Regions from separate parts of the Aeromonas sp. 25-248 genome, predicted to be linked through region 2. Evidence: riboswitches for the same ligand, from Rfam matches in the RefSeq annotation. Region 2 holds a riboswitch; each other region holds the start of a gene.
What was found. Region 2 has a riboswitch for cyclic di-GMP ahead of ACVDHI_RS09285 (glycosyl hydrolase family 18 protein). Riboswitches for the same ligand answer to the same signal wherever they lie in the genome.

Region 1 (7,580 bases), on a different contig from region 2:
CCCGAATTAACGGTTATAGGAGAGGCATTCATGAGCATTCAGGTTCAAGGGCTCAACAAGCATTTCAATCAGTACGCGGCGCTGGCCGACATCAACCTCGATTTTCACGATGGTGAGCTGGTCGCCCTGCTCGGCCCCTCCGGCTGCGGCAAGACCACCTTGCTGCGGATTATCGCCGGGCTGGAGCAGGCGGACAGTGGCAGCGTCATCATCCGCGGCGAGGATGCCTCGGATCTCCATGTGCGCGAGCGCAACGTTGGCTTCGTGTTCCAGCACTACGCCCTGTTTCGCCACATGACGGTGTTCGAGAACGTGGCCTTTGGCCTGAGGGTCAAGCCGCGGAGCGAACGCCCGGACGAGGCGGCCATCCGCACCCGGGTCAAGGAGCTGCTGGATCTGGTGCAGCTCAGCCATGTCGCGGCACGCTACCCGACCCAGCTCTCCGGTGGTCAGCGCCAGCGGGTCGCCCTGGCCCGGGCCCTGGCGGTGCAGCCCAAGGTGCTGCTGCTGGACGAGCCTTTCGGCGCCCTCGATGCCCAGGTGCGCAAGGAGCTGCGCCGTTGGCTGCGTGAGCTTCACGACGAGCTGCATGTCACCAGTCTGTTCGTGACCCACGATCAGGAAGAGGCCCTGGAGGTGGCGGATCGGGTGGTGCTGATGAACGCCGGCAAGGTAGAGCAGATTGGCACCCCTGCCGAAGTGTATGATCAGCCCGCCAGTGCCTTCGTGCACAGCTTCCTTGGCAGCGTGAACCTGTTTCGTGGCAGGGTGGCCGGGCAGGGGTTCGGCATCGGTGAACAGCAACTGGGTGGCCCCATCCCCTCCCATCTGGCAGAAGGGAGTGCGGCCATTGCTTATGTGCGCCCCCACGAGCTGGAGATCCTGCCCTCGGATGCCCCCGGTGGCATTCGCGCCACCATTACCCGCCTGCTGCCCATGGGGCCGCGCATCCGGGTGGAACTGCGTGGCGATGGGGAGACGGGAGGCGCCCACTACGAGGCCGAACTGAGCAAGGAGGCCGCCCGGGCCTTTGCCCCCGGCCAGGGGGTGCGTCTGGTGGCCAGGCAGGCACAGCTCTATCCCGACTACCAGATCTGAGGGCAAGCCGCGAGGTGCGGCCCTCTGTCAGGCTTGCTGCCGGGCTATGATCCCGGCAATCCATAACAAGAGGACGGTGGCATGAGCCACCGCCACTCAGCGCAGGAGGCGATGAGGTGAACTTTCAGCAATTGCGAATCATTCGGGAGGCGGCGCGGCGGGATTACAACCTGACCGACGTGGCCAATGCCCTCTTTACTTCCCAGTCCGGGGTCAGCCGCCACATTCGCGAGTTGGAGGAGGAGCTGGGGCTCGCCCTCTTCATTCGCTATGGCAAGCGTCTGCTCGGCATGACCGAGCCGGGCAAGGAGTTGCTGGTGATCGCCGAGCGTATCCTGGGGGATGCCGACAACATCCGCAAACTGGCGAGCACCTTTGCCAATCGCGACTCGGGCCGGCTGCTCATCGCGACCACTCATACCCAGGCCCGTTATGCCCTGCCGAGGGTAGTGAAGGCGTTTCGGGAGCAATTTCCCCTGGTACAGCTGGAGCTGCGTCAGGGGAGCCCGGAGGAGATAGTGCGGCTGGTGCAGACCGGCGAGGTGGACATCGGCATCAGCAGCGAGCAGCTCGACAAGAGCGAAGGGGTGGTGGCCTTTCCCTATTACCGCTGGCACCACAATATCGTCGTACCGGAGCAACACCCCCTCACCGCCGAGCGGGAGCTGACCCTGGCCGCTCTGGCCCACTGGCCCATCGTCACCTATCAGGCCGGCCTCACCGGTCGGGCACGGGTGGATGATGCCTTTGCCGAGGCGGGCATAGTGCCGCAGATCCTGCTGACCGCCCAGGACTCAGACGTCATCAAGACCTATGTCGAGCTGGAGATGGGGGTGGGCATACTGGCGGACATGGCGTTCGATTCCCAGCGGGACAAGGGGCTGGTGCAACTGGACGGCAGCCGGTTGTTTGCGCCGCACACCGCCTGGATCGGCCTCAAGCAGGGGCAGTTCCAGCACAACTTTGCCTGGCAGTTCATCCAGCTCTGCAACCCCGAGCTGGCGCTGGCGGAGATCCAGGCCCGCGCCATGAGCAACGAGCCCCTGCTCGACTATCAGATCTGAACCGAGGGATGGGTGAAAAACGGGGAGCCATGGGCTCCCTGTTTGTTTGATGTTGACCTGATCTGGCACCGGAAGCGCCGAGCGGGTTCCCGCCAGGTCGGATACGTCCCATCACTGCGCTGTCCAGGCCTCCTGCCAGTGGGAGCCTACGCCCGGTTCATACTGGGTGGCCGTGCTCGCCCACTGGCTGCACCAGCCGCTGTAGGGGAAGGGTTTGCACTGATAGACCTTGCCGTTCTTCGGCTGCAGCACCCGGGTTCCGGCGGTGTAGGACTTGAGGCCGTCCGGGAAGGTGAACTGGTAATCGCCCCCGCTTGCCGGATCCTTGAACATGAGGTCCAGGGTCTGCTGCACCGCGTCACCACCGGCCTTGGGCTTGCCCTCGATCACCAGCTGATGGTGGCCTGCACTCAAGCCGGTCAGCGCCATGGAGAAACTCTGGCTGCCGTCCTTGATGTCGGCACTGCTCTGTCCCCTGGCGACACCGCCGTGGTCATAGAGGGTGTTGGTGATGGCGAGATCCCCCTGGGCCGTGACGGTGAAAGTCAGGGTGAGCTTGCCGTTGTCGAGCGTGTAGTCGCTCGCCAGACCGCTCACGCTGATCCCGTTCTCCACCGGGGGCTGCTGTTGCTCAAGCTGGATCTCGACCCGTTGCAGGTTGCTGCCAGCCTTGAGGTAGACCGGGTTCTGGCCGTAGACGGGGTTGAACTGGCCGTCCGTGCCTTGCTGGCCTGCACGGATCTGGCTCTGCTCGGCGTTGATCTTGCTCGCCAGGGCGTGGGCCCAGTTGTTCTTCTGGCCCTGCCCGGCGCTGGCGATGGTCAGCTCGGTCTGGAGATCGGTGCGCTCGCCATTGGCATCGAACACCCGGGTTCTGGCTTTGTCACCCTCCACCAGGTCGATGGAGGGATAGATGGTCCCTCCCTGGCTCCAGGTCAGCGGTGGCTGGGTGCCATCCTTGAACCGGGCGTCGATCAGGTTGTAGAAGCTGTTGGCGGTATCTCCTACCTCCCATACCCCGAGAATGACCTGATAACCGGTACGCGGGGGCAGGGTGCACTGATGGGTCACCTGTTTGGGGGGCTGCACCATGTTGCCCTCGATGACGCAGAAGGGATTGAGATCGAACGCATCCCGGGTGAGGGGCCGGTTCGGGTTCCAGTCCTGCTTGGTGAGGTAGTAGCGCCAGTTGCGGGTCACGTGGTTGGCAGTAAAGGTCCAGCTGATGGCGAAGGGGCCGGCCTGCACTTCACGCTTGGTCCAGCGATCGAGAGTCTGGGTGTTGAGCTCGCCGAATTGGGGGTGACCGGCCGAGGCTATCTGGCCGTCGGCGGGGCCGCCATCGGGGAAGCCGGAGGGGGCTTCCAGGCTCTGGGGTTCCCACTGGATGGCGCCACACTGGCTGTTGCCCCCTGTCTTGCACAGGTAGTTGCGCCCTTCGGGCTGGCTGATGTAGCCGTGAGCGAGCACGCCGCCACTGGCCAGCAGCGCCAGTGCCGCCGCGAGATGGGTGAGTCGGATATTTGCTGCCATACATTCCTCTGTTCGGTGATGTGGGCTGTCACGTTGGCAGGGGAGTTCCCCGAAACACGGTGCTGCAACCCCGCTATCCTGGACAGCTTGTCTTTAGACCGGAGGCTTTGCGTCCTGGCCTTTCAACCAGTTTGCCAAATGACTACAGAAAGGATCATGGTGCCGCCTGTGGCGACCACTCATCATGACTATATTTTGTTAAAAAAATAAGTGTAAAAATTGACAGTGCCATCTCATCGGAGCAACGCATCAGCAGCAGATGGCTCCATCTGGATCTGCGCGCTGGTTCAGTGCGAGAGGGTGGCCCGGGAGAGGCTCCCGTGGCCATGACAGGAAAGGAGCCCCTGCCAGACTGGCAGGGGTTCACGGGGCCACTCAGTGGCGGGGTTGCATGCCTGCTCGGGAAGAGGACGCCTGGGTCGGTCGCATCATCCTGTCCTGGGCTTGGGCGTTGTCCAGCTTGAACACCGCCAGTCGCTCGTCGAGGCTTCGGGAGAGACCGGCCAGCAGTTCGCTCTCCTGGGCCAACTGGGAGGCCGCCTGGGACATCTCGAGTGCCGAGTCGTTGATGCCGCTGACGTTGCGGTTCATGTCTTCCGCCACCATGCTCTGCTGCTCCGCCGCCGTGGCGATCTGGGTCGCCATGTCGCTCACGTGCTGGATATGATTGACGATGAGGGAGAGATCCTGCCCCGCCTTCTCGGACTGGTTGACGCTGCTCTCCGCCAGCTTGCGGCTGGCGTCCATGGCGTTGGCGGCGGTGACAGCCCGTTGCTGCAACTGGGTGATGGTACTCTGGATCTCCTCGGTGGAGTGGCGGGTGCGACTGGCCAGCTGGCGCACCTCGTCGGCCACCACGGCGAAGCCACGGCCCTGCTCGCCGGCCCGGGCCGCCTCGATGGCGGCGTTGAGGGCCAGCAGGTTGGTCTGCTCCGAGATGGCGCTGATGACCGCCGTCACCTCGCTTATCTGCATCACCCCCTCCTTGAGCTGGTTGACCTGCGAGGTGGCCTGATCCACCTCGGTGGCCAGCGCCTGGATGCCGTGCACGCTGGCATGGACATCCTGGTTGCCGAGCCCGGCCTCGCTGGTGGCATCCTGGGTGTCGCGGGCCGTATTCTCGGCGTGACCCGCCACGTCGGCGATGGTGGCGCTCATCTCGTTCATGGCGGTGGCGAGCTGGGCGAGCTGATCCCGCTGACTGTTGACCGCCTGGTTGGTCTGTTCGGCGGAGGCGGCGATGCGCAGGGCGGCATCCGCCACGTTGCGGGCCCCCAGGCTCGCTTCCAGCAGGGCGCGGCGGATGGCATCCAGCCCCTGGTTGGTGGAGCTGGCGACGGCGCCGAGCTCATCCCTGCCCAGCACCGGGATGCTGACCACCAGATCGCCAGCTGCGACCCGGGCCATGGCCTTGTTGATCTCGGCCAGGGGATTGACGATGGAGCGGCTGATGGCGAGTCCCAGCAGCCCCATCAACAGGATCACCAGCAAGGTGGCGCCACCCATCCACTCATATTGCGACCACATAGTGGCCTCAATGTCCTGCAACAACACACCGGAGCCCAGGATCCAGCCCCAGGGCTGGTAGCCCGTCACCAGCGACATCTTCTGGGCCGCCTCGCCGGACGGGGAGACCCACTGATACTCCAGCCTGCCCTGGTGGCCGCCCTTGCCGAGATCCACCATGTGCTGCCAGTGGGACTCGGCAGGGTTGTTGCCCATCTGCTGGCCGACCAGCTCGGGTTTGGCGGGATGCACCACCACCCGACGGTCTTCATCCAGTACGAACAGGTAGTTGTCCCCGTCAAAGCGCATGCTGTCGAGCATGGCCTTGGCCTGTGCCTTGGCCTGCTCCGGGGGGAGGGTGGCGGCCAGGGCCTGGATCCGGCTCATGGCCAGATCCAGCACCGCCTGCAGCCTGGCTTCCCGTTCACTCATCAGATTGCGGTGCAGGGCACTGGCCGAGATGAGCAGCAGTGCGATGAAGCCGACCAGGGCCAGTGAGAGCAGCAGCATCAGCTTGCGACTCACGGCAATATCACCGAGCTTGAACATAGTCTTATCCTTACTTTCCCATGCGGGTCTGATTGTGGCCGAACTACCGACCGGACCTGACTGTTGTTGTTTTTAACATATCATTAACTTTCAATGGGTTGCGATGGAAAACAGCCAATTGAGCAGTTTGACAACCAGTATAGCCAGCAGACAGAAACCCTCGCTTTTGATAGCGTGATGGCGCGCATCCCGGCGCACAATTTGTCTGCTCCATTCGCAAGAAGTGTGAATGGGTTGGCATTTCACCAAAAAGGAGTGGGCGCCCCGTGGTCGCCCCATAACAAGAGGGAAGTTATGAGTTCCATTGCCAGGAATTATCTCAACCAGCTCAATGCCGATTACCTGCAGGTGCACAGACGCAAGGAGGACCTGTTCTGGTCCACCTACATGGGCACCAGTGACGATCAGACAGGCTTCACCGCGGCCGAACAGGCCTACAAGGCGTTCTGTGCCGATCCTGCCCGCCTGCCGGTGCTGCGGGAGATGCATGCCCAGGCCGAAGAGGCGGATCTCAGGCGCGGCCTGGGGGGCTGGATCGCCTTCTTCGAGTGCAACGTCATCGAAGATCCCGCTGCCTCCGCCCTGATGGACGAGCTGGTGGCCGCCGAGGCGGATCTCTTCGCCCGTCGCAAGGGGTTGAAGCTTACCTTGCTGGACGAGCAGGGCCGCCAGGTGCCCGGCAGTCTGCCCGCCGCCAGCACAGCGCTGGCCGCAAGTCGCGACGAGCCGGTGCGCCAGAGCGCGCTCGCCATGTTCCACACCCTGGAGCAGTGGGTGGTCGACAACGGCTATCTGGCCATCGTCGCGCTGCGCAACCGCTTCGCCCGTGCCATGGGCTATCGCGACTACTTCGATTACAAGGTGCACAAGAACGAGCAGATGAGCCCGGAGCAGCTGTTTGCCATTCTCGACGACTTCATCGCCCGTACCGATGCCCGCTTGCACCAGAGTCTGGCGGAGCTGAAAGCGGCCAAGGGGGACGCAGCCCTGCTGCCCCACAACCTGCGCTACAGCGTGAGTGGCGACGTGACCCGCCAGCTCGACCCTTACGTGCCCTTCTCCCGGGCGCTGAAGGATTGGGTCGAGAGCTTCCGCCGGCTCGGCATCCAGTATCGCGGTGCCACCCTCACCCTGGATCTGCTGACCCGGGAGGGAAAATACGAGAACGGCTTCTGTCACGGCCCGGTGCCGAGCTTCTGGCAGGAAGGGGAGTGGGTGCCTGCGGTGGTCAACTTCACCAGTCTGGCCAATCCGGCCCAGGTGGGCAGCGGCTGGAGCGGGCTCAACACCTTGTTCCATGAGGGCGGCCACGCGGCGCACTTTGCCAACGTCACCGGCAACGCCCCCTGCTTCTCCCAGGAGTTTCCGCCCACCTCCATGGCCTATGCCGAGACCCAGTCCATGTTCTGCGACAGCCTGCTGGACGACGCGGACTGGCTCAAGCGCTATGCCAGAAACGCGGCGGGAGAACCCATCCCCGATGCGCTTATCCAGGCCATGATTGAAGCGCGCCAGCCATTTCGTGCCTTCAACGAGCGCCAGATTGCGCTGGTGGCCTACTTCGAGCGGGATCTCTACGCCATGGCAGAGAGCGAGCGCACCCCGGCCGCCGTGCTGGCCCTGGCCCGCAAGTGGGAGCGCAAGATCCTGGGGGTGGAGAGCCCGCGCCCGCTGCTGGCCATCCCGCACCTTCTGAACCAGGAGTCGGCCTGCGCCTATCACGGCTATCTGCTGGCACTGATGGCGGTGGAGCAGACCCGCGCCTACTTCTTGAAACGCGACGGCTACCTCACCGACAACCCGCGCATCGGACCGGATCTGGCCGCCCAC
Region 2 (7,580 bases):
GCGAAGGCATCAGCGGCCCTGGCCGCCGCTGACGGGGGTGAGGGGGGGGGATTGGCGCCGATGCCGCCATGGCCATGGCGCGGGCTGCACGATGCCATCCTCTGCCGCGTGGCGGTTGGCTCGTTCGGCAGCCTGCGATGGTGCTTCACCCTGTCCGCGAGGGCGTCAGCGGCCCTGGCCGCCGCTGACGGGGGGGAGGGTGGGGATTGGCGCCGATGCCGCCATGGCCATGGCGCGGGCTGCGCGATGCCATCCTCTGCCGTGCGGCGGTTGGTTCGTTCGGCAGCCTGCGGGATACGCTATCCGGCCCCTGGTGTCAGCACCGGGTTTCCCCGTCGGCAGGGTGCCAGCCCCTCGGGAAAGGGGTGAGGTGGGGCAACAGGGTATTTATTCATCCCATGATGTGGCCCTTTGCATTTGTTTTTCAAATGGCCCTGGCACAAAAAAAGCCCGCGATCATCGCGGGCTTTGCACCTGGCATCGAAGATGCCGCGTCTTAGCGACGACGCCGCCAGGCGAGCGGCAACAGGGCCAGCAGCAGGGCGCCCATGGCGCCGCCACCCCCCTTGCTCGCTTCCTTGAGCTTGAGGTCGACGATGACGGGGTCGTGGTCCGAGGCGCTGAAGGGGTTGTCCGACTTGATGAGATCGCCGGTGTAGGCGCTGCCATATTCGAACAGGTTGCTCTCGAAGGAGTTGATGTGCCAGTCGGCCACCGCCACCACCTTGTCAGCCAGCGCCGGGTTGGCGAGGGCGTAGTCCAGGGTGCCGAGCTCGGCCTCGTAGCTGTAGGAGATGGCCTTCTCCTGGTTGAACTTGACGTTCAGATCCACCAGGCCGTAACCCTTGGCCACCGTCTGGCCCATCTGTTCATAGGGCTTGTCGCCGATGTAGGTGTGGGAGGCGGAGCGGATCTGGCGCTCCCCCGCGACCGGCGCATAGTCGGTCAGCACCCGGATGGGATCCTCCTTGGCGTAGGAGTTGAAGTCCCCCACCAGCAGCACCTGGCCCGGCATCTTGCTCACCGCCTCCCCCAGCACCTTGGCGGCGCTCACCCGAAACTCGGTGCATTTGCCCTGCAGATCCGCAGGCTCCGTCTTGCCATCCCCGTTCTCATAGCAGCCCGACCCCTTGGACTTGAGGTGGTTGACCACCAGGGTCAGGGGGGCGTCGCTGCCCGCCACGGTGAAGCGCTGGACCAGGGAGTCCCGCTGACCGGCGCTCTTGGTGACGCCACCCGTGGTGTAGCGCTGCTGGGGCAGGGGGATGACGTCGGCATCCCCGCTCGGGGTGAGCAGGGCGGGGCGGTAGATCATGGCCACCATGATGGCGTCGCCGCCAAAGAAGCGATCCTCCGTGAGCAGGGCCTTGGGCAGGGTGACGAAGGCGTAGTGCTTGCTCGCCTCCTTCTGCCTGGCGTTGAGGCTCTCCACCAGATCGTGGAGGGCGGCGTGCTCGTCAAAGCCGTTGTTCTCCATCTCCATCAGGCCGAGCAGGTCGGCGTCCATCTCGGTGATGGCGTTGACGATCTTGGCGCGCTGCAACTGGAACTCCTCCAGGCTCTTGGCGCCGCGGTTGCAGCCCTTGGCGCTGTCCGCATCCGCCTGATCCGCGCAGAGCACGTTGAGGGCGCCCCCCACGCTGGAGTGGCTGGTGAAGTAGTTGAGCACGTTGAAGCTGCCGATGCGAAGGTCAGTGCCATCCAGACGGGCTGGGGCGCTCTGGCGATCGTTGTCGCTGGTGCGCAGCAGATCCCCCGCGGTGATGGTCTGATCCCGGGGCACGATCAGGCGGTACTCGTTGTAGCTGTAGCCGACCATGGCCTCCAGATTGACCGGGGCATCGCCGATGCGCAGGTAACCCTGCTCCGGCTCCCAGGCGGGCAGCCAGGGGAGCTTGCCGTCCCCCGCCTTGACGTCCGACTCGAGGAAGACGCGGTTGCTGGCGTTGGCCTCGGCCAGCGCCACGGCCTCGGGGCTGCTTGCCACATGGAGCTGGGTCGGCTTCATCAGCGGGGCGCCGTGAGCGAGCACCAGGTTGTTGCGCCGGGCGGCATAGTCGTAGCTGAAGTTGCGGCTGATCTTGAGGGCGCTGTCGGCGTCAAGGCGTACCCGCATCCCTTCGTGACGCTCCAGGGCCCGGGCCAGGGTTTCCCCCTCCAGTACCCGCAGCGCCGTGGCGGCCGGGGCGGCGCCCTGGGCCAGGGTCGTCAGGCGCGGCGTGCTGCCGTCAAACAGGGGCTTGAGCTGGGTGTGGCCGTAATACTCCTCGACCTTGGCCTCCAGACAGACCAGGGCGCCCGGCTGGATGTCCGGGTACTTGCTGGCGAAGTTCTTGTCGTTGAGGTAGACGAAAATGCCGTCCGACGTCTCGGGGTTGCCGTCCCCCTGCACATCCAGCAGGTAGAAGCCCTTGTTGAGGCTTTCCCCCAGACCCGAGACCACCGCCTTGACCGAGACGCTCTGGGCGCTTTCGAACTGATCGTCCGGGACGAGGGGGCTCTTGTCGCCGCTGCCCTGGATGGCGGGGATGGGGGTGAGGGCACTGTCGGCCGGGCAACTGAAGCCGGCGGCGTAGAGAGACGGGGACGCGAGCGCGAGCCCCACGGCCAGCGACAGCAGGGTAGGTGTTCCTTTCATGGGTATTCCTTTTTTTATTTTTGCCAGTGTTTCCATAGCCTTGGCATCGTGGCCAAGGGCGCGCATTGTCACATTTCTGGCAGCTCTGACCAGTGAACCAACGCACATTATGAGGAGACAAAGGAGCCCATCTGCCATTTTTTGACGTGGCTAACAGTTTGATATTGATGATCTATTTGTCATCAGGTGGGAGCGAAAAGTGTGAGGCGGCCAGCATTCACATATTTTCCTTCGAGAATAAAGATTGAGCAGTGGTCACTTGCTTCCTATACTCGAGCCGTTCCTCACGGAACCCAGGCAAAGGGCAAACCGGCAGTGATGCCGGGACGCAAAGCCTCCGATCTGTCCCATCCGGGCCAGACAGCGGGGTTACCCAGGGTGACTTGAGGGTTTGTGGCCCGTCCATGGCCTGTTGTCGCTCCCTTGTTCCCTGTTGCGGTTGCGCTTTTCCCGGTATTGAAGCCAAGACAAAACAAGGAAGATAACAATATGCAACAGATCTTGAGGCCCAGCAGGCTTGCCATGCTGGTCGCCCTTGCGGCCGTCCCTGCCTGGGCGCAGGCCGCTTACCCCGCCTATCAGGCCGGCACCGCCTACAAGGCTGGCGACATCGTCAGCAACGCAGGCGCCCTCTATGAATGCAAGGAATTCCCTTACTCCGGTTGGTGCGGCGCGTCCCCCTATCACTATGCCCCCGGGGTGGGTGTGGTCTGGGCCGATGCCTGGAAGCTGTATGGTGGCGAGGTGCCGCCACCGTCCCTGGTCGTCGCCATCGGCTCCCCCGCCGTGGGTGCCAGCGTCAGCGAGGGGGCCAGTGTGGCCCTGGCGGTGACGTTGAGCGGCCCGGTCACGGCGCTCGCCCGAGTGGAATACCTCATCGACGGCACCCTGGTCGCCACCGCCACGGCTTCTCCCTGGAGTGCCAGCTGGTCTGCCGCCGGTGCGGGCAATCACGCCCTCAAGGCCCGGGCGCTGGATAAAGACGGCAAGGTGCTGAGCGAGGCGGATTCGAGCTTCAAGGTCGCCGCCGTGGTGGCGCCAGAGGCGCCCAGGGTGAGCATCGCAAGCCCGGCCGCCGGTGCCAGGGTGACCCTGGGCCGCGCCCTCACCGTGAGCGGCAATGTCACCGACGCCAATGACGACGTCGCCAAGGTCGAGCTCTTCGTGAATGGCCAGAAGGTGGGCGAGGACACCAGCGCCCCCTGGCAACTGAGCTGGACGCCCCAGAACAAGGGGCTGACCGGCCTCAAGCTGGTGGCGACCGACAAGACCAACCTCTCTGGCGAGTCGGCCCAGGTGGACGTGCAGGTGGAAGAGGCGGCCCTGCCCCCCACCGGCGGCAACCTCTCCTGCGACGTGCGCCAGATCTACCGCGCCGACGGCAGCGAGTGCATGGGGGATGACCACGGCCGCCGCGTCATCGGGTATTTCACCTCCTGGCGCACCGGCAAGAACGGCTTGCCCGCCTACCTGGTGAGCGACATTCCCTGGGACAAGATCACCCACATCAACTACGCCTTCGCGGCGGTGGACGAGCAGAGTCACACCATCAAGGTGGATGACGCCGCCACCAAGCTGACCTGGAACGGGGTGCCGGGCGCCGAGATGGATCCGGAGTTTGCCTACAAGGGTCACTTCAACCTGCTGTCCAAGTACAAGAAGCAGTACCCGGACGTGAAGACCCTCATCTCCGTCGGGGGCTGGGCCGATACCCGCGGCTTCTACGCCGCCACCACCAAGGGCGACTGCTCGGTCAACACCGCCGGCATCAACGCCTTTGCCGACTCGGCCGTGGGCTTCATCCGCCAGTACGGCTTCGATGGGGTGGATATCGACTACGAGTACCCCACCTCCATGAAGGATGCGGGCAACCCCAACGATTTCCCGCTCTCCAACCAGTGTCGCGGCAAGCTCTTTGCGAACTATGAAGTGCTGATGAAGACCCTGCGCAACAAGCTCGACAGCGCCGGCACCGAGGACGGTCGCAAGTACATGCTGACCATCGCCTCGCCGGCCTCGGCCTACCTGCTGCGCGGCATGGAGAACTTCCAGGTCACCCAGTACCTCGACTACGTCAACCTGATGACCTATGACTTCCACGGTGCCTGGAACCACTTCGTCGGTCACAACGCCGCCCTGTTCGACAACAAGGCGGATCCCGAGTTGTCCCAGTGGGGTGTCTACACCCAGGCCCAGTTTGGCGGCATCGGCTATCTCAACTCCGCCTGGGCGGCCCACTACTTCCGTGGTGCCATGGCGGCGGGCAAGATCAACATAGGGGTGCCCTATTACACCCGTGGCTGGCAGGGGGTCACCGGTGGCACCCACGGTCTGGGTGGCAAGGCGGCGCTGCCGAGCCAGAGCGATTGCCAGCCGGGCACCGGTGGCAGCACCATTCCGTGCGGCAACGGGGCGGTGGGCATCGACAACATCTGGCATGACCTTGACAAGAACGGCAAGGAGATTGGCGGTGGCGCCGTGCCCATGTGGCATGCCAAGAACCTGGAGCACGCGGCCAGCCTCGGCATCACCACCCTGCCGAGCTACGGCCAGGCCTGGGGTCTGGATCCCAACAACCCGGCCCACGTGATGCAAGGCCAGTATGTGCGTTACTACGACGACAAGGCCCATGCGCCCTGGCTCTGGAACGAGCAGAAGAAGGTGTTCCTCTCCACCGAAGATGAAGAGTCCATGGGTCACAAGCTCGACTACATCGTCAAGCGGGGCCTGGGGGGCGTCATGTTCTGGGAGATGGCGGGGGACTATGACTTCGACGCGGCCAAGAACGAGTACGTGATGGGCAGCACCCTCACCAGCCTCGCCTACGAGAAGTTCAGCAAGGCCGACAAGGCTGCCCTGAAGCAGAATGATCTGCCGGCTCCGGCCGCCCAGCTCGACATCGGCGTGAGCCTCTCCGGCTTCAAGGAAGGGGACTCCAACTACCCGATCAACCCGACCCTCAAGCTCACCAACAAGTCGACCCAGACCATTCCGGGCGGCACCCGCATCGAGTTCCTGGTCCCCACCTCCACCTCAGACACCATCACCGACCAGAGCGGCATGGGGCTGAAAGTGGTGGAGAGCGGTGGCAACCAGAACTCGGACGGCATCGCCAATGAGAAGGACTTCCACAAGGTGGCTCTGACGCTGCCGGCCTGGAAAGCCTGGACGCCGGGCACCGACGTGGAAGTGGCCATGACCTACTACCTGCCGGCCGCCGGCGTGCCGAGTGGCATGCGCCTGATTGCCGGCAGCCAGACCATAGGCCTGAAGTCCGACTTCCCGGCCCTGGCCGAGGCGGTGCTGGGCAGCAGTGGCGGTGGTGACGGCGGCAGCGGTGGCACCACCTGTGCCAGCCAGAACGTCAACCCGGCGGACTACAATGCCTATCCGACCTGGCCGCGCGGGGATCACGCCAATGGCAACGACCGCATGACCAACGGCAAGGCGGTGTGGCAGGCCAACTGGTGGACCAGCAGCGAGCCCAAGGCGGGCGATGGCAGCTGGAAGCTGGTGTGCAGCTACTGAGTTGTCCCGGCTGCTGTACCAGCAGCGAACTCAGAGTGGGCGACGGCAGCTGGAAGCTGATGTGCAACTACTGAGTTGTCCCGGCTGCTGTACCAGCCGCGAGCTCAGAGCGGGCGACGGCAGCTGGAAGCTGGTGTGCAGTGACTGATGACCTGTTGAAGGGGTTGCCCCCTCCCAACGCAACGATCCAATCCGGAGCCCAGGCTCCGGATTTTTTTGTGCCTTGTATCAGGAGAAGGAGGGGGAAAAGGGCAGGGGAGTGACCATAAAAAAGACCGCTCCGAAGAGCGGCCAATTGCCACCAAGGCAATCTGCGGGGTGACCCCCTTGTCGATGTGTCGCGGCCCGGATGCCGAGTCGGGGAGATCCCCGCCCCGCCAGCCGGGCCGCGCAGCTTTATTGGGTGACGGCGCCGCCCTGCTGCTCTTTCAAGAAGCTGATCCAGGGGGAAGCGCGACCACTGACGTTGCCGTTCTGGGCGGCCTGAGTGAAGGCGGAGAGCGCCTCCTTGGGCTTTTGCTGCTCAAAATAGGCGACCCCGGTCAGGAACTTCAGGTCCGCCCGCTGCTCGCCGCTGGCGTTGGCGGCAGGTTTGGCGGCGAAGGCCACCAGATCCTGGTAGCGCTTGCTCTGGATCATCATGCGCGCCATCTTGAGCTGCAGCTCGGCATTGGGGGCCAGCTTGTAGGACTTGGCCAGGGTGTCGATGGCCGGGTCCAGCTCCTTGGCCTGATGCCAGTAGTTGGCCAGCGTCTTGTAGTTGGCCGCGGTGCTCTCGATCTGCCCCTCCTTCATGGCTTTCTCCATCACACGGGCGGCGCGGTGGGGAATGCCGGCGAAGGCGAGGTAGTTGGCGAGCCGCTGCAACTCGTTGGCTTCGGTCAGCATGCCGAGGTTGTAGGCCCCTTCCAGTGCCGCCAGGGCCTTGGCATCGTTGCCCGCCTGCATGTGCATGGCCGAGAGCTGGGTCCAGTACTTCTTCTTCTCCGGGTAGCGGTCCACCAGGGCGGTCAGCACCTCGGTGGCCGGCTTGTACTGTTTCAGCTCGTAGTGGGCCGCCATCTTCAGCAGGTACCAGGACTCCGGCGCCTTGCCTGCGGAGAGCTTGATCGCGTTGTCCACTGCCGGAATGGCTTCCCGGTACTGCTTGAGCTGCACATGGGCGTTGGCCAGGGTGATGTAGGCGTGCGGGGTCGGCTTCTCGTCCTTGCCGAGGTTTGCGAACCACTCCTTCATGGTGTTGATGGAACCCTTGAAGTTCCCCTCCGCCATGTAGAGCTGGGCCAGGTTGTAGCGCACCTGCTGGGCCACCGGGGGCGGCAGGCCGCCGGTGGCGATGGCGTCGGCGAAGTACTTGGTCGCCTGACCGTACTTCTCCTGCTGCGCCGCCACGAAGCCCAGGGTCTGCAAAATG
Region 3 (7,580 bases), on a different contig from region 2:
AAGGCGAAGAAGCTCGATTTCGCCCTGAGCGATGTGCTGGACAATCTCAAGGCGGAATTCGGCGTGCTGGCCCAGGCCGGTGGGATCCAGTTCTCCGTGGTGGAGAGCCGCCTTGCGGTCTACAGCGATGTGCGCTTGCTGCGGCGGGTGTTGCAGAACTTCCTCACCAACGCATTTCGCTACAACCCCGGCGGTCGGGTGCTGCTCGGCTGTCGCCGCATGGGGGAGAAGGTGCGCATCGAGGTGTGGGACAACGGCCCCGGCATCCCGGAGGGCAAGCAGGAGGCGATCTTCGACGAGTTTTCCCGCCTCGATCACTCCCGCACCGCCAGGGAGCAGGGGCTTGGCCTCGGGCTCGCCATCGCCCGCGGCATTTCGCTGGTGCTGGGTCATCAGCTCTCCCTGCGCAGCTGGCCCGGAGCGGGGTCCGTCTTTGCCATCACCCTGAACCTCGCGACCCGGCCCGTCATCCCCAGCCAGGTGACGACCCCGGCCCTGCGAGACAGCCAGCTGGAAGGGGTCAGGATCCTCTGCATCGACAACGAGGAGGATATCCTCATCGCCATGGCCTCGCTGCTGGGACGCTGGGGCTGCGAGGTGCGCTGTGCCCAGAGCCTGGAGCAGGCGGAAGAGATCATCGGCGGCGGCTTCCTGCCTGCGCTGGTGCTGTCGGACTATCACCTGGATGACGGCAAGACCGGGTTGCAGGCGTTGCACATGATCAGGCTGGCCCATGGCAACGGTATCGGCGGCATCATCATCAGTGCGGATCGCAAGAGCGAGTTGCAGGCACAGATCCGTGAGCACGGCTTTGGCTACGTGAGCAAACCGGTCAAACCTCTCAAGCTGCGCGCCCTGATGAACAGCCTACTGATGCCGGTTCAGTGACTGGTCTCACAGAATCCAGCATTGGCTGAACATTTTTTTGATGCCATCCAGGCGCCATGATCGGCGATGATGGTGCCTCTTTCGTCGCCATTTGCCGAGTTTGGTGATAATTGAGTCTTGTTGGGTGTCACTTTTGGCAGGTGGCACCCGGGCGACTCTCCTCTATAGTCATTCGGCGATTATTTTTGTCGCAAATCAAGTTGTGCAAAAAGGCAAACCGGATGAAAGTCCGGGACGCAAAGCTTCCGGTCTAAGGGTCTGCGTACCTAGGATAGCGGGGCCACCACAGGTTGTATCGTCCATGGGCCAAGCCATGGTTGCGATGTTGTCTGCGTTACCTGGCAGGTTGCGTTGCCTTTTTCGTTGTTAATTCCAATAACGAAATAAGGAAGTTCAAATATGTTAAGTCCAAAACTTTCCCTGCTGGCGCTTCTGGTCGGGGGGCTTTGCACTACCTCCGCCTTCGCCGCTGCCCCGGGCAAACCCACCATTGGCTCCGGCCCCACCAAGTTTGCCATCGTTGAAGTCAATCAGGCTGCTTCGGCCTACAACCAGCTGGTGACCGTCCACAAGGATGGCGCTCCCGTCAGCGTGACCTGGAACCTCTGGTCCGGTGACGTCGGACAGACCGCCAAGGTACTGCTCGACGGCAAGGAGGTGTGGTCAGGCCCGGCCTCCGCCGCGGGTACCGCCAACTTCAAGGTCACCAAAGGGGGGCGTTACCAGATGCAGGTGGCCCTGTGCAACGCCGATGGCTGCACCCTCTCCGACAAGAAGGAGCTGATGGTCGCCGATACCGACGGCAGCCACCTGGCGCCGCTCAATGCGCCCCTCAAGGAGAACAACAAGCCCTACGCCAACAAGTCCGGCAAGGTGGTGGGGGCCTACTACGTGGAGTGGGGTGTCTATGGTCGCAAGTTCACCGTGGACAAGATCCCGGCCCAGAACCTGACCCATATTCTCTACGGCTTCACCCCCATCTGCGGTGGCAACGGCATCAACGACAGCCTTAAAGAGATCTCCGGCAGCTTCGAGGCGTTGCAGCGCTCCTGTGCGGGCCGCGAAGACTTCAAGGTCTCCATCCATGATCCCTGGGCGGCGATCCAGATGTCCCAGGGCAACCTCAGCGCCTGGGATGAGCCCTACAAGGGCAACTTCGGCAACCTGATGGCCCTCAAACAGGCCCACCCGGACCTCAAGATCCTGCCGTCTGTCGGTGGATGGACCCTCTCCGATCCCTTCTATTTCCTGGGTGACAAGACCAAGCGCGATACCTTCGTCGCCTCGGTCAAAGAGTTCCTGCAGACCTGGAAATTCTTCGACGGCGTGGACATCGACTGGGAGTTCCCGGGCGGACAGGGGGCCAACCCCAGCCTGGGCGGCCCGAATGACGGCGCCACCTATGTGGTGCTGATGAAGGAGTTGCGAGCCATGCTCGATGAACTGGAAGCCGAGACCGGCCGCCAGTATGAGCTGACCTCGGCCATCAGCGCCGGCGGTGACAAGATTGCCAAGGTGGATTATCAGGCGGCCCAGCAGTACATGGACCACATCTTCCTGATGAGCTACGACTTCAGCGGCGCCTTCGACCTGACGAATCTGGCCCACCAGACCAACCTCTTTGCCTCCAGCTGGGATCCGGCCACCAAGTACACCACCGACAAGGGCGTCAAGGCGCTGCTGGGTCAGGGGGTGACACCGGGCAAGATTGTGGTGGGGGCGGCCATGTATGGCCGTGGTTGGACCGGAGTGAAGAACTACCAGGCCGGCAACCCCTTCACCGGCACCGCCACCGGACCGGTGAGCGGTACCTGGGAAAATGGCGTGGTGGATTACCGCGACATCGTCAACAACCGCATGGGCGCAGGCTGGGAGCAGGGCTATGACGAGTCGGCCGAGGCCCCCTATGTCTTCAAGGCCAGCAGTGGTGACCTCATTACCTTCGACAACGACCGCTCGGTCAAGGCCAAGGGGCAGTACGTGCTGGCGAACCAGCTCGGCGGTCTGTTCGCCTGGGAAATTGATGCGGACAACGGCGACATCCTCAACGCCATGCACGAGGGGCTGGGCCACGGCGAGGGTACGCTGCCGCCGGTCAACAAGCCGCCGGTTGCCAATGCCGGCAGCGATCTGAGTGCCACCGGCCCGGCCGAGGTGACCCTCAACGGCAGTGCCTCCCACGATCCGGAAAACGGGGCGCTGACCTACAGCTGGAAACAGGTCTCCGGACCCCAGGCCAGCCTGCTGGATGCCACCCAGGCCAAGGCCCGTGTGGTACTGGATGCCGTCAGCAGCGACATCAATCTGGTGTTCGAGCTGACCGTGACCGACGATCAGGGGCTCTCGGCCAAGGATCAGGTGGTGGTCACCAACAAGGCGCCGCAGCCGAACCTGCCCCCCGTGGTCAGCGTACCGGCCAGTGCGACCGTCGAGGCCGGCAAGCAGGTGAGCATCAAGGCCACCGCTTCCGACCCCAATGGTGATGCCTTGAGCTATCAGTGGACAGTGCCGGCCGGTCTTAGCGCCACCGGTCTGGACAGCGCGACCCTGGTGGTCACGGGCTCGAACGTGACCAGTGACACGGCATACGATCTGACCCTGGTGGTCACCGACGGGGCGCTGGATGCCACAGCCGTTACCCGCCTGACCGTCAAGCCGGCCAGTACAGGTGGTGGCTGCGAGGCCAGCGATCCGGATGCAGCCAACCACCCGGCCTGGAGTGCAGGTACCGTCTACAACACCAATGACAAGGTGAGCCACAAGCAACTGGTGTGGCAGGCCAAGTATTGGACCCAGGGCAACGAGCCGAGCCGCACCGCTGATCAGTGGAAACTGGTGAGCCAGGTGCAACTGGGTTGGGATGCCGGAGTGGTCTACAACGGCGGTGATGTCACCAGCCACAACGGCCGCAAGTGGAAGGCCCAGTACTGGACCAAGGGCGATGAACCCGGCAAGGCCGCCGTCTGGGTCGATCAGGGCGCGGCGAGCTGCAACTGATCTGCCGTGATGAATAATGGGGCCGAGGGCCCCATTTTTGTCTTGCTGCGTGGTCGGGTGTCTCTTCCTGTCAGGGGAAAGGCGCACTCGCTTTGTCAAAAAGGCCCGTCAGGGCCTTTTTTCATGGTTTGTCACCGGTTTACAGCGGTTTTTGCCACAGGCTGAGCAGCAGATCCTGCTCGAGGGCGTCGGGCCCCTGGTGGGTGAAGGCGTGGCGCTGCTCGCCGCTGGCACGCCAGCCGAGGCGACTGGTCTCCAGAATGTGCTCGCGCAGGCCCTGATCCAGCGCCGTACTGAACTGGGCGCGTTGCTGGGCAACACTGACAAGCCCGGTGAGGGCGGGCCAGCTCAGGGGATGTTCCATGCTCACCGGATTGAGGCTGACGCGCAATTGCCACTGATGGCGAGGGCCTGGCTGCACGTGGAGCAGATAGCCGCCCGGCGCCAGCCAGCTGACCAGGAGTTCCGTCTTGACCTTGAGGTCGTTGACCAGCAGCACCTGGGCCGTGCCAGGCAGCAGCGGGGCGCGCGCCGGGTCGGCGATGACGAACTGGCCTTCCGGTTGCGCCTTGTTGGCGGCGAAGATGGCATTCTTGGCCAGATCGAAACCGCCGACCTGCCAGCCGGGCAGCCGCTCAGCCAGGGCACGGCAGTAGTACCCCTCGCCACAGCCGAGGTGGACAAGCTCGCGCTCGCCAAGAGGAGCGAGCAGGTTCGCCATGGCGTCCACCAGAGGCAGCTGGTGGCCTTGTTCCAGGAAGCGGCGCTTGGCGCGCAGCAGGGCCCGGCTGTCGCTGTCCTTGGGGTTCTTCTTGCCGGGGATGAGGTCCAGATAGCCTTCCGGTGCGGGATCGAAGTGGTGCTTGTTGTCGCAATAGACCCCGCGGGAGGCGGCATGAAGGTGCAGGGGGCTACGGCAAAGGGGGCATTGAAGGTGCATAGGAGTTCTCTTGGCGAAGGCCATGACGGCGGGGCGTTCGGGATTATAGGGGAGAGGATCGGAAAAGGCTGCCATGGGCAGCCTTTTTATCCAACGGCGCTGTGCGGGCGCCGTCGGCGGAACCCGGTCAGCGGGTACCAAACACCACTATGGTCTTGCCGTGGGCGGAGATGAGCTCCTGCTCTTCCAGCATCTTGAGGATGCGGCCGACGGTTTCACGGGAGCAGCCAACGATCTGGCCGATCTCCTGGCGGGTGATCTTGATCTGCATGCCATCCGGGTGGGTCATGGCATCCGGCTGTTTGGCCAGGTTGAGCAGGGTCTGGGCAATGCGGCCGGTCACGTCCAGGAAGGCGAGGTTGCCAACCTTCTGGCTGGTGTGCTGCAGGCGCTTGGCCATTTGACCGGATAGACGCATCAGGATGTCCGGGTTGACCTGGATCAGCTGGCGGAACTTCTTGTAGGAGATCTCGGCGACTTCGCAGGCGCCTTTGGCACGTACCCAGGCGGAACGCTCCGGATTCTCGTTCTCTTCGAACATCCCCATCTCGCCCAGGAAATCTCCCTGATTCAGGTAGGAGAGGATCATCTCCTTGCCTTCGTCATCCTTGATCAGGACGGCGACGGTGCCCTTGACGATGTAGTAGAGGGTTTCCGCTTTTTCACCGGCGTGGATCAGGGTGCTCTTGGCGGGATACTTATGAATGTGGCAATGCGACAAGAACCACTCAAGGGTGGGATCGCTTTGCGGTTTGCCAATGATCATGAGACTTCCTCTGTAGTGTCATTTTTATGGACTGTGCGTCCAGGCAAGTTGCCAAGCTTGCCATTCCTTACTCTTTGGTCGCAGTAGAATAAGAGCCTTTGCCTGTGCTGACAAGGCTTTGGGGTTTTGCCGTCCACCGGTGAGCCGCCATCTGCTGCGTCGTCCGGGGCATTCTAGGCAAGAAGAGGAGGTCGGATGTTGATTTCGATCTATTTCCCTTTGGGTCGTCGTCCGTTTCGCAGGAGAGACTGCTGTCGCCACAAACGGGGCTTTATCGCCGGGAACGGGCAAGATCCTGGCGCATGTGCCACTCGACCCCGGCTTGAGGTATGCTATGGGCGTTAGAACCGTCGTCATTGAGAGGAAAGTGAGAGATGAAAGCCAAGGTCAGCTGGGTGGAAGGCATGAAGTTTGTGGGGGAGAGCGAGTCCGGTCATCAGGTGACCCTGGATGGCGCCAACCCGGGTGAAGGTGCCAGCCCGATGGAGATGATCCTGCTGGCTGTCGGCGGTTGCAGCTCCATCGATGTGGTCTCCATCCTGGAGAAGGCCCGTCAATCCGTGACTGCCTGCCATGTCGAACTGGAAGGGACCCGCGCCGATACCGTTCCCCGGGTATTTGAGCAGATCCACCTCAAGTTCGTGGTGACCGGCAAGAGTCTGGCGGAGAAGCAGGTCGCCCGTGCGGTGGATCTGTCCATGGAAAAATATTGTTCAGTTTCCCTGATGTTGGAAAAAGCGGTAGAAATTACCCATAGTTATCAAATTCTTGAGGGTTGACCGCTATAGTTTGTCCCGTCGATAACGCCATGACATAAGGAAAGTGCGATGAAAAAAATGATGATGTTGCTTCCCCTGTTCGGTCTGGCCGCCTGCAGCATGCCGCAGCCGACCCAGTATCAATACAGCCAGTATCAGTGCGGGGAAGAGTTGCTGGCCATCACCTATGATGCCCAGGCCGACATGGTGCAGTTCCCTTATGCCGGTGTCTATCACAAGCTGGGGCGCATCGAGTCGCCCAAAGAGACTGCCAGCTATTCCGATGGGGTGACTACCTTCTCCCGTCAGGACAAGCAGGCCACCCTGGTCAAGAGCGGTGTGACCCAGCTGACCTGCGAGTTGAAGTGACCCTGATGCCGTCACGGCGTGCATGGAAAACGGCCTGCGTGAAGCAGGCCGTTTTTGTTGAAAGAGACATCAGTCTGACGGTAGCGAGCCCAGCAACTGGGCGGCCAGTTGCTGGCTAAGCTGGCCACGGGCCTCCTCTGCGACAGGCACGTCGCTGGCGAGCTGGATGGCGCTGCTCCACACCGCTTTCTGGCTATGCCCGTCGAGCAGCACGATGGCCAGGGTCCCCTTGCGGGCATTGGTGGCGGCGTTCAGGCCCGGTGTCATGCCGAGGCGGGAGAAGATCTCGCCATCGCTCATGTCCTGGCTGCCAGCTACCCCGATGGCGACCCAGACGTCGGCCTCATCCAGGGGAACGCTGCGCCAGCCTTTGCCGTCCAGCTGCCGGATGACGGCCTGCTGTACCGGCTCGAGCCAGGGCGCGGCGCTGTTGCCCGCATACTGGAATTGTTCGGCCAGCGCATAGCGTGGTGTCGCCCCGTAGGTCCAATGCTCCGCCGGGCGAACCACCATGGTGCTTGTTTCGACCGTGGGTGCGGCGGGGCCGGAGCTGCAACCCCCCAGCAGGGTTGCCAGCATGAATGAGAGAAGTGCAGCGCGCATCGTTAAGCTCCTTGGCTCAGGTGATCTTGCCCGTTTCGATCAGTTGCTGGATCAGGGGGCGCAGGATCAGTTCCATTGCGAAGCCCATCTTGCCACCCGGCACGACGATGGTGTTCATCCTGGACATGAAGGCGCCGTCAATCATCGACAGCAGGTAGGGGAAGTCCACCTGCTTGATGCCCCGAAACCTGATCACCAGCATACTCTCGTCCAGGCTGGGTATCACCTTGGCGCTGAAGGGGTTGGAAGTATCGACGGT

Region 1: linked by a shared signal. The riboswitch ahead of gbpA (N-acetylglucosamine-binding protein GbpA) and the one ahead of ACVDHI_RS09285 (glycosyl hydrolase family 18 protein) in region 2 are both predicted to bind cyclic di-GMP.
Region 3: linked by a shared signal. The riboswitch ahead of ACVDHI_RS15475 (glycosyl hydrolase family 18 protein) and the one ahead of ACVDHI_RS09285 (glycosyl hydrolase family 18 protein) in region 2 are both predicted to bind cyclic di-GMP.

What each region holds. Positions count from the first base shown of each region.
Region 1 is NZ_JBRKTB010000020.1:4,054-11,633, forward strand. It holds gene ACVDHI_RS19325 (sulfate/molybdate ABC transporter ATP-binding protein) at 31-1,098, shown strand; gene cbl (HTH-type transcriptional regulator Cbl) at 1,215-2,162, shown strand; gene gbpA (N-acetylglucosamine-binding protein GbpA) at 2,274-3,695, opposite strand; cyclic di-GMP riboswitch class I at 3,756-3,841, opposite strand; gene ACVDHI_RS19340 (methyl-accepting chemotaxis protein) at 4,071-5,750, opposite strand; gene ACVDHI_RS19345 (M3 family metallopeptidase) at 6,045-7,580, shown strand, end outside.
Region 2 is NZ_JBRKTB010000005.1:198-7,777, forward strand. It holds gene ACVDHI_RS09280 (ExeM/NucH family extracellular endonuclease) at 497-2,638, opposite strand; cyclic di-GMP riboswitch class I at 2,932-3,015, shown strand; gene ACVDHI_RS09285 (glycosyl hydrolase family 18 protein) at 3,128-6,166, shown strand; gene ACVDHI_RS09290 (tetratricopeptide repeat protein) at 6,563-7,580, opposite strand, start outside.
Region 3 is NZ_JBRKTB010000011.1:107,932-115,511, forward strand. It holds gene ACVDHI_RS15470 (hybrid sensor histidine kinase/response regulator) at 1-888, shown strand, start outside; cyclic di-GMP riboswitch class I at 1,090-1,176, shown strand; gene ACVDHI_RS15475 (glycosyl hydrolase family 18 protein) at 1,288-3,885, shown strand; gene ACVDHI_RS15480 (putative RNA methyltransferase) at 4,025-4,825, opposite strand; gene crp (cAMP-activated global transcriptional regulator CRP) at 4,953-5,591, opposite strand; gene ACVDHI_RS15490 (OsmC family protein) at 5,966-6,370, shown strand; gene ACVDHI_RS15495 (hypothetical protein) at 6,419-6,718, shown strand; gene ACVDHI_RS15500 (DUF4136 domain-containing protein) at 6,788-7,321, opposite strand; gene ACVDHI_RS15505 (phosphoribulokinase) at 7,338-7,580, opposite strand, start outside.